Regions from separate parts of the Mesobacillus sp. LC4 genome, predicted to be linked through region 3. Evidence: riboswitches for the same ligand, from Rfam matches in the RefSeq annotation. Region 3 holds a riboswitch; each other region holds the start of a gene.
What was found. A riboswitch is a leader RNA that binds a small molecule or an ion and turns the genes downstream of it on or off. The one in region 3 is predicted to bind cobalamin.
Positions count from the first base shown of each region.

Region 1 (5,645 bases), on a different contig from region 3:
GCGAAACGTTCGCGAAGAAAAAAGGCTATACAGGATCTGACACGCCGGAGGAACTGGCTGCCTTTGCCCGTGAGCAGCTGCGACAGGACTTTTTATCAGCTGATGTCGGTGTGACTGGCTGCAACTTTGCGATTGCGGAGTCTGGATCGATCACGCTGGTCACAAATGAAGGGAACGCCGAAATGGTGACGAGTCTTCCGGATACCGTGATCACGGTGATGGGTATGGAACGGATCGTACCGACATGGGAAGAGATGGAGGTCCTAGTCAGTCTATTGACACGTGCGGCGGTTGGTCAGAAATTGACGAGCTATATCACGGCGATTACGGGTGCTGGCCTTGAGCAGGAAGTGGACAGTCCTGAGGAATTCCATTTGGTGATTGTCGACAACGGACGCTCCAAGATCCTTGGAACCGAGTTTCAGTCGGCTCTGCATTGCATTCGCTGTGCGGCCTGCATCAACGCGTGTCCGGTTTACCGTCATATCGGCGGGCATGCATACAACTCAATTTATCCGGGGCCAATCGGTGCTGTGATCACACCGCTGCTGGAAGGTTATGAGGATCATAAAGAGCTTCCATATGCATCGACCTTGTGTGCAGCCTGTACGGAAGCCTGCCCTGTTAAAATTCCACTGCATGAGCATCTGATCCGCCACCGACAGATCATTGTGGAAAAAAATATGACCCCAACGGCAGAAAAGTTGATGATGAAAGGTTTTTCCGCTTGGGCTTCTAATCCGTCGGTTTATAATATGAGTGCGAAAATGGCCAAGCCGGCACTTGGGCCATGGACGAAAGATGGAATGATTGAAAACGGGCCAGGGCCACTGAAGGCGTGGACCGAAGTCCGTGATTTTTATGCTCCACAGGGACAGTCGTTCCGTTCGTGGTTCAAGCAAAGACAGAAGGACGGTGAATCCAAATGAACATCCAGAATCGAGAAGCCTTTTTAGATAAACTGGCGTCCAGACTAGGCCGGGAGCGGCGGACAGAAGGAGTCGAGCGGCCGCAATGGAGCGTTACTCCTCAGGATGAAGTGTTCAAAGGTATGAGCCAGGACGAATTGGTTGAAGTGCTTGAAAAACATTGCCAGGTCATCCATACCACTTTTAAAAGGACAGACCGTGCCGGCCTGACGGAAGTTTTGAACGAAACGCTTCAGGCCTATGAAGGCAAGGCGATTGTCACATCCAATGATGTCCGCCATCAGGAGTATGGGATCACGAAGTGTTTCGAAGAACAGGGAGACAGTGTGGATGTCCATGTGTGGAATCCAGCGCTTGGCAAGGAAAATCAAAAGATTGCGGAACGAGCGGATGTAGGGCTTGTGTTCAGCGACATCACGCTTGCCGAGTCTGGCACTGTGACATTGTTCAATACGAAAGACAATGGGCGATCGATCAGTCTGCTGCCGCGAACATTCATTGCCATCATTCCGAAAAGCACCCTCGTGCCACGGATGACTCAGGCAGCCAGACACATCCACGAGGCACAGGCCAGCGGCGAAGACGTCCCTTCCTATGTCAGTTTCATCACCGGCCCAAGCAACAGTGCCGACATCGAAATGAACCTGATAGTCGGAGTGCACGGACCTGTCAAAGCAACATACATTGTCGTGGATTAAGCTTCGATGAAAAATAGTTGAAAAAGAATGAAAGATGATATACTATCATTTCATAACACGATATATTGTGTTAGATAAGTAGTTTCATAACTAAATATTGAATATACCGGTAAATATGGTGTCTGAATAAGACTTAATAGGGAATCTGGTGAGAATCCAGAACTGTTCCCGCAACTGTAAGTGCTGACGAAATGAGGAAGAACCACTGTCTAACAAATAGATGGGAAGGCCTCAAAGTAGGGTGAAGCACAAGTCAGGAGACCTGCCATATTTATTCGTGTTATCTTCTTCGGGAATTGGGAAGGTATTACGGGGATCAATTGACAGGCTCATGCTGTTTTTTAGTTTCATATGAGCGTTCATGACATCAACGTTAACTTTAACCCATCTTTCGAGATGGGTTTTTCTCATTTTTCAGGGAGTATTTTTACAAACAGGAGGTCAGGAATGGAAGGATTATCAACAAATGTGTCGAGGACTTTTCAGAATGTGCTTGTTTTGCCTCCGGACACAAACCATCTCGGAACGATTTTTGGCGGAACGGTACTATCCTATATTGATGAAATCGCCGCGATTGCGGCAATGAAACACAGCAGAACAGCTGTCGTCACGGCCTCGATCGACTCGGTTAACTTTCTCTCTTCCGCAGTAGTAGGCGATATCTTGACCCTGGAAGCAATGGTGATTTCGACAGGCAGAACATCAATGGAAGTATTCGTGAAGGTGGAAAGCGAAAACTTGAAAACCTGCAAGAAGACTTTGACGACCACCTCGATTCTGACCATGGTCGCTAAGGATGAAAATGGCACTCCGGTTCCAGTCGCAAGGGTGATTCCGGAGAATGCAGAGGAATGGGAGCTGTTCAACACGGCCGATATGAGAAGGAAGCATAGGCTGGAAATGAGGAAAAGTAATCAAGTTGGAGGAATCGTGAATGAGCAATCAAGTAAAAGAGGATAGAGCCGTGAAGCAGATCGAGGAAATGGAACAATCATTCCCACTGCTGGATTTTTCAGATTTCAAAGAAAAAATGGACCAGGCTCTTCGGGTAAAAAATATGACAGATGACCAGGTCGAGACCATGGTGATTCTGAACGCAGTCGAACGAATTGATCGGAATGAGCCAGATTGGACCTATGTTGCAGCACGGCTTTACCAGAAGAGATTGTACAAGCTTAGTTCAGGCTTTAGAGGAGCAGCTGGTTACGGATCGTTCTATGAATTGATCAATAGGTTGATAGAAATAGGAATCTATGATGGTAAAATCATTGAATCTTATTCACGGGAAGAAATCGATTTTCTTGAAAGAGTCATTGAGCCCGAGAGAGACGAACTATTTACATATATAGGCCTCTTAACGATGGCGGAAAGGTACCTGGCGCGCACGCATACAGGCGATGTGGCTGAACTGCCGCAGGAGCGGTTCATGATCATCGCCATGACCCTGCTGGCGGAAGAGCCGAAAGAAAAGCGGCTTCAACTAGTGAAGGAAGCTTACTGGGCGCTTTCAAACCTCTATATGACTGTGGCGACTCCAACGCTCGCCAATGCTGGCAAAAGCTATGGCCAGCTGTCGAGCTGCTTTATCGATACGGTGGCTGATGATTTAAGGAGCATCTATGATTCCAACACGGACATTTCTACCTTAAGCAAGAACGGAGGAGGCATTGGTGTCTATCTCGGAAAAATCAGGAGCCGCGGCAGTGATATCAAGGGCTTTAAAGGGATCAGTTCAGGTGTCATTCCATGGATGAAGCAGCTGAATAACACAGCGGTTTCGGTCGATCAATTGGGGCAGCGCCAGGGTGCAATCGCTGTCTACCTGGATGTGTGGCATAAAGACATATTCCCATTCCTGGACGCAAAGCTGAACAATGGGGACGAGCGCCAGCGGACACATGATTTATTCACAGGCCTCTGCCTCCCGGATCTTTTTATGGAGCAAGTAGAAAAACGCGGGGACTGGTATTTGTTTGACCCTCATGAGGTAAGACGCGTCATGGGCTATTCGCTAGAGGATTTCTTTGACGAGGAGAAGGGGACAGGCTCCTTCCGGGACAAGTACTGGGAATGCGTCTATCATCCAGACTTGTCACATGAAGTGGTCCCTGCCATCGAAATCTTTAAATCCATCATGATCTCTCAGCTTGAGACCGGGACTCCTTATATGTTTTACAGGGACCAGGTGAACAGGATGAATGCCAATCATCATAAGGGCATGATTTACTGCAGCAACCTTTGTACGGAGATCACTCAGAACATGAGCCCGACCCTCCTGGAAGAAGAAACAGTCGAGGATGGGAAGATTTTAATCTATAAAAAGCCAGGCGACTTTGTCGTCTGTAACTTATCCTCGATTTCCCTGGCGAAAAGTGTCATGGATGAGGTTCTTGAGAGAGTGATTCATATACAGGTGCGAATGCTTGATAACGTCATCGATATCAATGAAATCCCTGTACTGCAGGCACAGTTGACCAATAAGAATTATCGGGGAATCGGACTGGGAACATTCGGCTGGCACCATCTCCTCGCTCTGGAAGGAATCAAATGGGAGAGTGAAGAGGCTGTCGAGTATTGTGATACTCTCTATGAAAAAATCGCCTATTTAACGATCAGCGCAAGCCTGGAGCTGGCAAAAGAAAAAGGGGCCTATCCGTATTTCGAAGGTTCCGATTGGTGTACAGGACAGTTTTTCGAGAAGAGACAGTATAAAGGCGAAAGCTGGGAGAATCTCTCAGAGGAAGTAAAAGAGCATGGAATCAGGAATGGTTACTTGATGGCAGTGGCTCCGAATTCTTCAACCTCGATCCTGGCAGGGTCGACAGCAAGCATAGACCCGATTTTCAGGCTCGAGTACTCTGAGGAGAAGAAAGATTACAAGATTCCAGTGACTGCACCAGACCTGACAGCGGAAACGTTGTGGTTTTACAAGACGGCCTACAACGTGGACCAGCACTGGAGCATCAGGCAGAATGCAAGTCGCCAGCGCCATATTGACCAATCCATCTCATTTAATTTTTATGTGAAAAATACGATCAAAGCAAAGGCGCTCCTGGATTTGCATCTCGATGCCTGGAAATCCGGATTGAAGACCACATATTATGTGCGTTCCACATCGAGCAGTGATTTTGTGGAATGTGAAAGCTGCCATAGTTAAGAGGAAGGGACGGGAAAAATCCATGGAAAAAAGAGTACTGATTGATGTCGAAGCCCCTAATGCTTCGACGGGAATTATCAATGGAAGGAGTTCGAATATCCTGAATTGGGATGACGTGCGCTTCCAGTGGGCCTATCCAAAATACAAGCGGATGCTCGGGAACTTCTGGACTCCGTTTGAAATCAATATGTCAAAGGACATCAAGCAGTTCTCCACACTTTCCGAAAAGGAGCAGGATACATTTTTGAAAATCATTGGGCTGCTCGCATTGCTCGATAGCATTCAAACTGACTATGCTGGTAAAGTGGCTGATTACCTGACCGACTCGAGTTTGAATGCGCTGATGATCATGCTGGCACAGCAGGAAGTGATTCATAACCATTCCTACAGCTATGTGCTGTCAAGCATCGTTTCCAAATCGAAGCAGGAGGAAGTGTTCGACTACTGGAGGACAGAACCGACTTTAAGCAAACGAAACGAATTCATCACGGACGGTTACAAAGGTTTTGCACAGAACCCTAGCATTGAAAACCTGCTGCATTCCATTGTTTATGATGTCATACTTGAGGGATTGTTTTTTTACTCAGGCTTCGCTTTCTTTTATAATCTGGCGCGTAATCAGAAGATGGTCGGCACGAGCACGATGATTAATTATATCAACCGTGACGAACAGCTTCATGTAGGGCTTTTTGAAAAAATCTTCAAGGAAATCCTGCATGAAAATACAGAGTATGATACTAGCTCCTTGAGGGAATTTGGCACTGTCGCCTTCCGGGAAGCAGCACAGCTGGAGATCGGTTGGGCAGAGTATATCATCGGCAACGAGATTGACGGTCTGCTCATATCAGACCTTGAAGCCTA
Region 1 is NZ_JBGCUB010000006.1:209,528-215,172, reverse strand. Features, by position in the region: gene AB5I83_RS18835 (LutB/LldF family L-lactate oxidation iron-sulfur protein) at 1-929, shown strand, start outside; gene AB5I83_RS18830 (LutC/YkgG family protein) at 926-1,627, shown strand; cobalamin riboswitch at 1,727-1,911, shown strand; gene AB5I83_RS18825 (acyl-CoA thioesterase) at 2,075-2,587, shown strand; gene AB5I83_RS18820 (ribonucleoside-diphosphate reductase subunit alpha) at 2,562-4,784, shown strand; gene AB5I83_RS18815 (ribonucleotide-diphosphate reductase subunit beta) at 4,807-5,645, shown strand, end outside.
Region 1: linked by a shared signal. The riboswitch ahead of AB5I83_RS18825 (acyl-CoA thioesterase) and the one ahead of AB5I83_RS22070 (ABC transporter substrate-binding protein) in region 3 are both predicted to bind cobalamin.

Region 2 (5,645 bases), on a different contig from region 3:
CGTTCCGGCAATAATCTATAGTCTGTACCGTTTTTATGAGGTCAAGAAAATCAACATTACTGGGTTATACATAATTACTACATTGGTTATTGGCACACTGATTGATGTATTGGCTGGTTCTGCATTACAGATGCTATGGAACAATGTTTTTTATAATGTGGCGATTGGCACATTTATCTTTACTACAATTCTAATTAAAAGGCCTATGGCTCTGTATTTTGGATTGGATTTTGCAGAACTTCAGGGACATGACCGTACGTTTTGTAAGCACCTTTTCAATCATAAAAAGATTTTTATCATATTCCAGCTGGTGACTTTATCGTTCGCTCTCAGAAGTGGTGTTTTTGCAGCTATTAAATCTTGGCTGATCATTGAATATGGGGTTGAGGCATTTGATAAAGGGATTCTTGTTAGACAAGTAATAGGCTGGTTGTTTACAGGAGTGACCATGTTCGGTTTCTTCTATATTGCAAAGTTGATAAAAGATCACCCCGAAATTATTAAGAGAGTTGAGGAAGAATTGTACAGTGGGGAAGAAGGGCTGAGGAAAGAGTCGTAAATTCATGGTTTTTCATTTGGGTTGATTATGGATGGCATTGGGTTTTTCAGTATATAAAGAACCAAAAGTTATCTTGATAAGGGTTTGGAAGTTTGAATACAGTTGAAAATTTGCATACTGATGCCATTGAGGTTTGTAAGAAAGTAAAAACCTACTAGATTTATCCTTATTGTTTTTGTGGGTTTTCAGGAGGTGGACTATGACGGGGAAACTATCGGCCTACAGGGTCTATCTTATATATGCGGGATTGACTGCTTTTTTGTTTGAGATGGTTTTTACCGTCAACGAGATTTATAGAATACAAGTTGCCGGCTTCAATGCCTTTGAACTTGTCCTTGTTGGCACGGCACTGGAACTTAGCAGTTTTCTATTTGAAATTCCGACAGGTATACTGGCAGACACGAAGAGCAGGAAACTGTCGGTTATCATTGGATTGTTCTTGATCGGGCTGGGATTTTTAATTGAAGGTCTGGTGCCTGTCTTTTTGGTTATTTTGTTATGTCAGATCCTTTGGGGCATCGGCTATACCTTCACAAGTGGTGCGGATGAAGCGTGGATTGCTGACGAGATGGGCGGAAAAGACCTTTCCTGGCTATTCCTGAGAGGAGCGCAAGTCAAACAGTTTGGTGCACTGCTTGCTATCATCGTCAGCGTTCTCATCGGTACGGTAATGATCAATTTGCCGATGATCATTGGGGGAGCGTTATTTCTGGTGCTGGCGGTATTTATGATCCTGTTCATGCCTGAAACGGCATTTCAGCCGGCACCTTCAGAGGATCGTGATTCGTTCCGTCAAATGATTCATACTTTTAAATCGGGTCTCCAGTCGATTAGGAAAAAACAATTTTTGATGGTCATGACCGGTATTGTGTTCTTTTACGGTCTGTTCAGCGAGGGTCTTGACCGTTTGTGGATCGCCCACTTATTGGAGGTCGGCTTGCCTGATGTCAATATCAAACCGGTCGTCTGGGTGGGTATCATCAACGGGATTGCCATGGTAACGAGCATTATTGCGGTCGAATACATAAAGAGGAAACTTGAGAAGACGGGGAAACTGCAGAAGGTATGGCTATTGATTGCCATCAACTTGGCAATGGTACTGAGCATCATCGGCTTTGGACTGGCTGGAAATTTCACCATGGCTTTCTCTGCCTACCTGACATTCTATATTTTGCGGATCACCAATGGCCCAATATACAGAGCGTGGCTTAATGAAAATATTGAGTCAAAAGTGCGGGCAACAGTGCTTTCCACTTACGGCCAGATTGATGCCCTCGGACAAATATTGAGCGGACCGATTATTGGATTTGTAGCTCTCAAATTCGGATTAGGCCTTTCCATCGTGACATCAGGGCTAATTTTAGCACCAGTGGTCGCCCTGTATTTGTATCTATTAAGAAAAATATAGGGGGCAGGCCATAACGGTTACACACGACTCGAGCTAGTCTGACTGTAAACGAAGAATCAACCGAGGAGTGGATAGGCATGAGGTTTTTCAAAATCTGGATAAGCAGTAACAAAATTCAAGAAGATGCTTATATAAAAAAAGTCCTGTCTGTTTTTCAATACTATTTCCTAAAAAGATTTCCTTCTTTTTAGAAAAAGAATAGAATCATAAAATTATCATTCAGGAAAAAATTTTTGCTAAATTATACAAATTGTTACTCATAACGACATTATTTATGTATAATTGGAATCAGCGAAAATTTAATACATAAAGAATCTGGTGTCTTCTAAACGAAAAGTAGTTTAGAGACTTAATAGGGAAGTTGGTGAAATTCCAACGCGGTCCCGCCACTGTAACTGGGAGCTTCAAGCTTGATGCCACTGTACTTTTTGTATGGGAAGGCGCTTGATTGCGATGACCAGAAGCCAGGAGACCTGCCCGATTCTTCGCGCCACAACCTACGAGGATAGGAGGTGTTTGGGAACGATTCTGGCTGTTTATTAGAAGAACCGACACAAACATCTCCATGAGTAAAATGGAGGTGTTTTTTTAGTTTCATAGGAAGTTTCATATTGTTTTACAACGAACAGGCAAGCCTGAGGGTCTGTAAAAAAATGTATTCAGAGAAAAATCGGAGGAATGAAAGATGAAAAAGTTAAATGCCTTATTATTTGCTTTCATGTTAACAATTGGTGCTCTGGCTGGATGTGGCAGCAATGCTGAACAGTCAAATGCAAAGGAGACAAAGAACACTGAAACGGTTCAGCAGGCAGAAGTGAAGTTCCCTGTCAGCATTAAGGATGGAACAGGGCAGGAAGTGACCATAGAATCGAAACCGGAAAAAATAGTTTCCCTGATTCCGAGCAATACGGAAATTGCCTATGGATTGGGTCTGGAAGAACAGATTGTCGGAGTTTCTGATTTTGATAATTTCCCTGAAGAAGTGGCGGAGAAAGAGAAGATTGGCGGCATGGAGTTCAATCTCGAGAAAATCATTTCTATGAAGCCTGACTTGGTTCTTGCCCATGCTTCTAGTGCACATTCGTCTGAAGCAGGACTTCAGCAGCTTAAAGACACTGGAATTACAGTGCTGGTCGTGAATGATGCGAAAACGTTCGATGAAGTATATGAATCAATCAGCATGATTGGTACAGCGTCAGGCAAAAAGGAAAAAGCTGATGCTATGATCGCAGACATGAAGAAAAAAATAGAAGAGATCAAGACAAAGGCACAGGAAATAAAAGAAGAGGACAGAAAGTCGGTATTCGTTGAGGTCTCGCCGGCGCCTGAAGTTTATGCTGCTGGAAAAAATACCTTTATTGATGAAATGCTGCAGATCATTCATGCAGAAAACACTGTTACAGAAGAGGGATGGCCTAAGCTGGATTCAGAGGCCATCATTAAAAGCAATCCTGAGGTGATTATCACGACGCACGGTTACTATACACCTGAGCCGGTGAAAAATGTTACAAGCCGTGAAGGATGGGACAAGATTACGGCGGTCAAGGAAAACCGTGTCATCGATGTTCATTCCGATAAGGTGACAAGAACGGGCCCGAGGCTGACAGAAGGAGTAGAAGAGCTTGCAAAAGCGGTTTACCCGGATGTTTTTAAATAATAAGATGAGTTCTCATATCTTGCGTACAAGCATTAAAACTAAGTCTCATACTAAGGGAGCATTGCAGGAAACAAGTTTGTTTCCTGCGGCTAGCCCAAATGATGCAATATCAGTGGAAATAGGAGAAAGCAATCTCCAAATGAGAGAAGAATTCATCTCCCTGAATTCTCCGATTCCATTAAGAACAATGTCTTCTGGAGTTGTCGGGGCGGGAACAGGATGGCACCGCAGCTTTTTGAACCGGCATGTGGACAAGAACTATGATTGCAGTGACCATCGGGAAGAAATGATCCATTATTTGCAGGAACAGGGATTCGATCCTGAACTAACGGTCGGGATGATGACTGCTGTGATGCTGGAGGATGTTTGTTTTAAGCACTATCAGGAAGAAGGGTTCTCTATATTTATCGTTGTGACGGCAGGTACCGGCAATGCGGTGGACGCATCGAAAAGCAGCGAGTATTATTCCTATGACATGTCACCAGGAACCATCAACACTTGGATCTTCGTCAACGGAGTACTGACGGAGGAAGCGTTCATCCAGAGTATAATGACAGCAACTGAAGCGAAGACAAAGGCGCTGCACGATCTGGAAATAAGGGACAAACTGTCTGGTACGGTGGCAACGGGTACATCTACTGACAGCATCATGGTTGCCTCGACCCAGCAAGGACAAAAGCTGGAATACGCCGGTACGATCACTCCTCTTGGGCGGACTATTGGCAAAGGAGTACATGAATGTACAGTAGATGCAATCAGGAACAGCAAGAAAAGGGTGAAGATATGATTCTGAACCACCTTATCGCCCTGACACTTGCTGTCATCTTTGATTGGTTTGTTGGGGATCCGCCACACTGGCCACATCCGGTGAAATGGATGGGAACTCTCATCTTCAAGTTAGACAGGGGATTGAATAGAGGCAGCGGCAGAAAAGCTAAAGGAATTGCCATGGTCGCTGCCGTCCTGCTGACAGTCGGAGGCATCGCTGTCCTGGTCACATTATTGTCTTACTACCTGCATCCATTAGCGGGAATCCTCATGGAAGCTGTGCTGATTGCGGCTGCCATTGCCCAAAAAAGCCTGAAGGAAGCAGGCCTATCAGTCTATCATCCACTTGCTGAAAATGAACTGGGAGAGGCTAGGCATAAGCTCAGCTGGATTGTTGGCCGCGACACAGAGCAGCTTCAGGAACCAGAAATTGTCCGTGCTGCTGTCGAAACGGTAGCCGAAAACACGAGCGATGGCATTACCGCTCCTCTTTTCTGGGCAATGATTGGCGGAGCTCCGCTGGCGCTTTTGTATCGGGCCATCAATACCTGTGACTCGATGGTTGGTTATAAAAACGATCAATATTTAGATTTTGGCTGGGCATCAGCGAAACTGGATGATCTGGTCAACTGGGTGCCAAGCCGGATTACATCAGTTTGTATGATCATTGCGAATCGCCCGCTTTATACGACAAGAAAAGCCGCGTGGAAGTTGGTCAGGCGCGATGCCAAAAAACACCCAAGCCCAAACAGCGGATGGGGAGAAGCTGCTGTGGCAGCCATACTCGGAGTCCAGCTCGGAGGCATCAATCATTATAAAGGGATCATTTCGGAGCGCGCCACGATGGGGGAAGCACTTGTTCTCCTTGAAAAAAATCATATTCTAGCAGTAAATAAAATTGTCACAGGTACTGTACCACTTTTTTTAACCATCCTGTGGCTTGGGGGGATTCTCTTTGAAGTGGCCTACTCATGGTGCCAATCCACACTATTTATATGAAGCAATGAATTTGCCAGTTCCGATAGAAACGCTTGATTTCAGTGCCAATATTAATCCATTAGGTCCGCCTCCTTTATTAAAAGAGAATTGGGGACAGCTCCTTGAGTCGGTCATGGAGTATCCAGACCCTCATGGAACAATTTTAAAAAGAAAAATTGCCAAAAGGGAAGGTTTGCACGAAAGCCAGGTTCTCCTTGGGAATGGCGGTGCTGAAATCATTTCACTGATCGGGCGTTTGCTTGCTGGAAAACAGT
Region 2 is NZ_JBGCUB010000008.1:118,241-123,885, forward strand. Features, by position in the region: gene AB5I83_RS20365 (VC0807 family protein) at 1-559, shown strand, start outside; gene AB5I83_RS20370 (MFS transporter) at 759-1,967, shown strand; cobalamin riboswitch at 2,267-2,462, shown strand; gene AB5I83_RS20375 (ABC transporter substrate-binding protein) at 2,653-3,624, shown strand; gene AB5I83_RS20380 (adenosylcobinamide amidohydrolase) at 3,590-4,411, shown strand; gene cbiB (adenosylcobinamide-phosphate synthase CbiB) at 4,408-5,391, shown strand; gene cobD (threonine-phosphate decarboxylase CobD) at 5,348-5,645, shown strand, end outside.
Region 2: linked by a shared signal. The riboswitch ahead of AB5I83_RS20375 (ABC transporter substrate-binding protein) and the one ahead of AB5I83_RS22070 (ABC transporter substrate-binding protein) in region 3 are both predicted to bind cobalamin.

Region 3 (5,645 bases):
TAGCATGCCGGAGCCAATCGCACTGAGTGATTTTAATAGATGGTATCCATACTCCGGGTAGCTCTCAGGGTCAAGCCACGCATATATCCGCCCGAACTGATACGTTTTTACTCCAAGGTACTTCTTAAGAATCTCAGGTTTCCAGATCACGAGATATAGAATGCCAGTACCAAAAGCAGCTCCGCCTCCATAAAGAGGCAGAATGATTTTCCAGGTGATACCTGAAACAAGGATGATCCCGGTGAAAATGGCCAGCACGACGAGAGAGGTGCCCAGGTCAGGCTGGAGCATGATCATCCCAAGTGGCAAGGCAGTTATAAAACCAAGCTTGATGAAAAGAAGGAAGTCTGTTTGAAGAGTCTTTGTCGCATGTTTTTTATGATGAGCATAAATCGTGCTGCTAAGGGCAAGAATCAAGAAGACCTTCATGAACTCTGAGGGCTGGATTGAACCGAATGGCTCGATGAAGAACCAGCTTTTGGCCCCGTTCCGTTCTTCGGCGATACTGGCAGGAGCGAAAAACAGGAAGACAAGCAGGAACACTCCGAAACCATACAAATACCATGAAAGTTTGCGGTATTGTTCACTGTCGAACATCATCACAACAGCAATGATCCCGGATCCGACGACATACCAGAATATTTGTTTGTATAAAAAGTTTTGACCGACATACTGCCCCGTTTTCTGTGCGCTGTATATAGCAATGCAGCTGGTCAGAAAAAACAGCAATAAGAGGAGCGTCAATGTCCAATCAAATCTGTCGAATTTTTTAATCGATTTCTCCATTTGCTACACCCTGTCCCATTCATTAGTCCGGTGAATATTGTCGCTTTCAGTTAGCTGTCCTGCTCACTGATCAGCGGTCTTACCATTTTATGCTAGCGTAAAAGGATGATTCTTACAATCCCTGCCAAGGTAACATATTCCTGTACCTATTAGACGATTTAATAGACATGATAGTTTCTGGTCCAGGTTGGATTCTTTTTGCGGAAAAGGTCGATAATAATTATGTTTTTGAAGAGTCAGAATAAGATATTTTCTGCCATTTTTGTTAGAATGGAAGAAGTGTTATTTGTACGGAGCCCGCTGGCCATTTGCAGCTGAGAATTTTTCCAGGAGGTTTTGTCTTTGAAAAAGAACCATCCTTATAGCAGGGATTTACTATATGTCCATATGAACGAACGGGACCAGTATGTGCTCTCACATGGGGTCGAATTTCATGAATTCGCCAGGTCATTGTCTGATTCACTCAACCATCTGCTGCTGTTGAAGCATCGCTATGAGGATGGTGAGTTCAACAGACATACTTTATTTGAGTATGTATCTGAAGACAGCGTCGAAAAATTGGTTGGAGCCAATGTCCATGCATACGGGGATTTTTGCTGGATCGATTTTGAGGAAGTAGAAGCACTGAATGTGCTGTCGGCCCAAGAGATTGCTGAGCTTCTTTATCTCGGGCATATCAAACATCATTTGAAACTGCCTTTTTATAATCAGCTTAATAACCGTTTTGTGTTCCTCTCCACTGAAGATGGCTGGTTCAATAAAACCTATTACCGCAATCTCAATGATTTTTTCCGAATGCTTGGCCTTGTCCTGTCAGGCAAACTAGGGGAAATGAAGCCGGAAAAAACACTGCTCGGGATCCGGAAAAAGAAATCCTATCCTTCTGTCAACAAGGAAATCCTGAAATCATTGACGCCAGCCCTCAAAGAAGGGGCCGTATTTTCGCTGAAAAACATCCAACAAAGCCGTAACAGAATTGAAATTCCAATCTGGATCATCGGTGATTTTGCCAACATGGATGATATGCATGATGAATATAAAGAAGCCAGCACCAGCAATCCGGATGGCAGGATCATCTTCGATAAAAAAGCTAAAGAATGGAGCTTGCTTGCTCAATAAGTCGAAAAAGATATTTTTTTGGAGCAATTTTTGGCAATCGTGTATAATGGGACTTAGCGGAAAATTACATATCAAATGAACAGGTGTCTTTTTATCATAAGACTTAATAGGGAAGTTGGTGAAAGTCCAACGCGGTCCCGCCACTGTAAATGGGAGCAAGCTGTAAATGCCACTGTACAAATGTATGGGAAGGCGCAGCGAGCATTGACCATGAGCCAGGAGACCTGCCTGTCCATCGCACAAGCAAACCTACGAGGATAGGGAGGTGCCGGCTGGCTCTATGTATTTTATGATGATAAAAACATTTGCTTACTCGGACATCTCCCCTTTAGGTGGAGATGTTTTTTTATTTATTAAAGGCTTTGGTGAATGTTTGCACGATTTTAACATTCTGTTGATTGTAGTGACGGAAATCAACAGTCTGATTTGACAAAGCTGATTGGAAAATTGGAGGAGAAGCGAATGAAGAAGTTATTGATGTTGATGATGGCAGCAGCCATGATCTTGGCAGGCTGCGGCACGGAAGCACAGCCAGAAAAGAAGGAAAGCGAACAAACCGCGCAGGAGCAGAAGACTGGATATCCGGTCACGGTAAAAGATGCGCTTGATGAAGAAGTTGTCATTGAAGAAAAGCCTGAAAAAATCATTTCCCTCATGCCGAGCAATACGGAAATCGTTTATGCACTTGAAAGCGGAGACGCGATTGTAGGTGTCACCGATTTCGACAATTATCCAGAAGATGCAATGGCAAAGGAAAAAGTCGGAGGCATGGAGTTCAATATTGAGAAGATGATTTCCCTTAAGCCGGACCTCGTCCTTGCACCTGGTTCAACTGCGGATACCGCGAAAGAGGGCCTTCAGCAGTTGAAGGATGCGGGGATAGCTGTTGTCGTCGTGAATGATGCTCAGTCATTTGAAGAGGTATATCGATCAATCGAGATGATTGGCCAGGCCATCGGCGAGACAGATAAGGCAGATGAACTTATTGAGAATATGAAAAATAGTTTTGCGGAACTGAAGAAGAAAGCAGAAGCAATTAAACCTGAAGAGCAGAAAGCTGTATTTGTCGAGGTTTCACCAGCGCCGGAAATCTACACTGCTGGCAAGAGTACATTTATCAATGAAATGCTGGAGTTGATCGGCGCTAAGAATGCTGCTGGCGATCTGGATGGCTGGGCGAAGGTTGACCCGGAAGCCATCATCGAGCGTAATCCGGATGTCATTGTGACAACCTATGGATATTATACCGAAAATGCAGATGAGCAGGTTCTTGCGCGGCAGGGCTGGAATAATGTAAAAGCGGTCAAGGACCAGCGGGTATATGATGTTCACTCCGACCTCGTTACCCGTTCAGGTCCAAGGCTCGCTGAAGGAGCAGAGGAGCTTGCGAAAACCATTTACCCGGACGTTTTTAAATAATAAGGGAATTGCCTATCTATTTGCGGCAGCGTTCTTGATCATCTCGATGCTGCTTGGCATCTCCATCGGAACGGTTTCCATCCCTGTGCCCGCTATTATTGAGATTATGGGTGCTGAGATTTTCCGCTTACAGGGACAGGAAATCGACCCGATGTATGCAAGTATCGTCATGGAAATCAGGCTGCCGCGTGTATTGCTGGCAGGGCTTGTAGGCGCATCGCTGGCTATTGCCGGTGCTGCCTTCCAGGGCCTGCTGCGCAATCCGCTGGCAGATCCCTACACGCTTGGGATTTCATCAGGTGCTTCCATCGGTGCGGTTGTCACGCTGTTTTTTGGCATTTCACTGCCGCTGATTGGTGCCTTCACCTTGCCGGTGCTGAGCATTTTATTCGCTTTTGCGACCGTCTTATTTGTGCTATTTTTTGCCCGGAAAGTCGACAGGCTGCTCAGGGTGGAGACGATCATTCTAACCGGTATTATCTTAAGTTCATTTCTAGGTTCTTTCATTTCTTTGATGATTGCGCTCTCCGGCGAAGAGCTGAGGCAAATCATCGGCTGGCTTTTGGGCAGCGTGTCGATGCGCGGCTGGGAATACATTAAGATTATTTTTCCTTTCTTTATAATCGGATTGGTGATTTTGCTTGCCAACACAAGAGAACTGAATGCCATGTCGTTTGGTGAGGAGCGCGCACAGCATCTAGGTGTCAATGTTGAGCGCCGCAAGCTGCTGATTTTGCTTTCTGGTTCACTTTTAACAGGTTCAGCGGTTGCCGTATCCGGGACAATCGGCTTCGTCGGTCTCGTCATTCCTCATTTGACAAGGACAGTCTGGGGACCGGACCATCGTCATCTGCTGCCGCTATCAGTCCTGATGGGCAGCGGCTTCCTGATTCTCGCAGACCTGATATCACGAACGATCATCGCTCCTTCGGAATTGCCGATCGGCGTGATCACGGCATTAATCGGTGCACCGGTTTTTGCGTTTATTTTAATGAAAAATCGCAAGGAAAGAAGTGCTGGCTGATGATCACAGTGAAGAATCTAACAGGTGGATATGCAGGCGGCGAGGTGTTAAAGGGAATCTCCTTTGAGGTTGGCAAGGGTGAGTTGTTTGGAATTCTTGGCCCGAACGGAAGCGGGAAAACCACTCTGTTAAAAATGATCAGTGGTGCTTTGGAATCCAGGGAAGGTGACATTGAGCTGGACGGCCGGCCATTGACTCAGTATACACCGAAGCAGCTTGCCAGAATGATGGCAGTCCTGCCGCAGCATTCTGACCAGGCCTTTTCTTATAGTGTGAAAGATACCGTTTCGCTCGGGCGCTATGCACACCAGAAAGGCTGGTTCCACAGCTGGAGTGAGGAAGATGAGCAGATTGTCGTGAAGGTGATGGACCAGACAGGAATTGCCCATCTCCAGGAAAAATCAATCGTTGAACTATCTGGCGGCGAAAAACAGCGAGTCTACCTCGCTCAGGCACTGGCGCAGCAACCGAGGATCCTGCTGCTCGATGAACCAACGAATCATCTTGACCTAAGTTTTCAAAAAGAGCTGCTGGACCTGCTGAAAAAATGGGCAGCGGAAGAGGAGTTGACGGTCGTCTCCATTTTTCATGATTTGAACCTGGCATCATTGTATTGTGACAGGCTGCTGCTGATCGAAAACGGGGAGCTGCTGATTGTCGACTCTCCTATTGAAGTGTTAAAAGAAGAGCGGATCAAAAGTGTCTATAAGACGGAGATCAAAAACCATCCGCATCCGGAAATCGCCAGGCCTCAATTGCTGCTCATGCCGGAAACCGACGGCGTTCATGACGCTGCGCCGCAAATAGACGACAGATTTCTTGATGTGGGGGCAGACCGGATTGACCTACAGTCACCAGTAAAGTTGAGGACCATGTCTTCGGGAATCACCGGTGCCGGGATTGGCTGGCATAGTTCGTTCGTGCACCGTGTTGTCCCGATGGAGTATGACTGCAGTGACCATAAAGCAGAAATGGCAGACTACTTACAGGAGATTGGATTCATCCCAAGCGAAACGGTGGGGATGATGACGGCTGTTCCGGTTGAAACCGCATCATACCGCTCCTTTGAAGCTGACGGAATGTCGATTTTCATTATTGTTTCTGCGGGCAGCACACATCGGGACAGCCCCCGGAATATCAATACATGGCTGTTCATTAACGCAAGGATTTCCGAGGAGGCCTTTATCCAAAGCGCAATGACCGCGGCAGAAGCAAAGATAAGCGTCCTGCACGAACTGGAAGGAAACGGAGCTGGGATTGCCGGCCAGCCAGCTGGCATTTCCACGGACAGCATCTG
Region 3 is NZ_JBGCUB010000012.1:29,570-35,214, reverse strand. Features, by position in the region: gene AB5I83_RS22080 (FtsW/RodA/SpoVE family cell cycle protein) at 1-786, opposite strand, end outside; gene AB5I83_RS22075 (hypothetical protein) at 1,129-1,905, shown strand; cobalamin riboswitch at 1,970-2,151, shown strand; gene AB5I83_RS22070 (ABC transporter substrate-binding protein) at 2,368-3,324, shown strand; gene AB5I83_RS22065 (FecCD family ABC transporter permease) at 3,290-4,348, shown strand; gene AB5I83_RS22060 (heme ABC transporter ATP-binding protein) at 4,348-5,645, shown strand, end outside.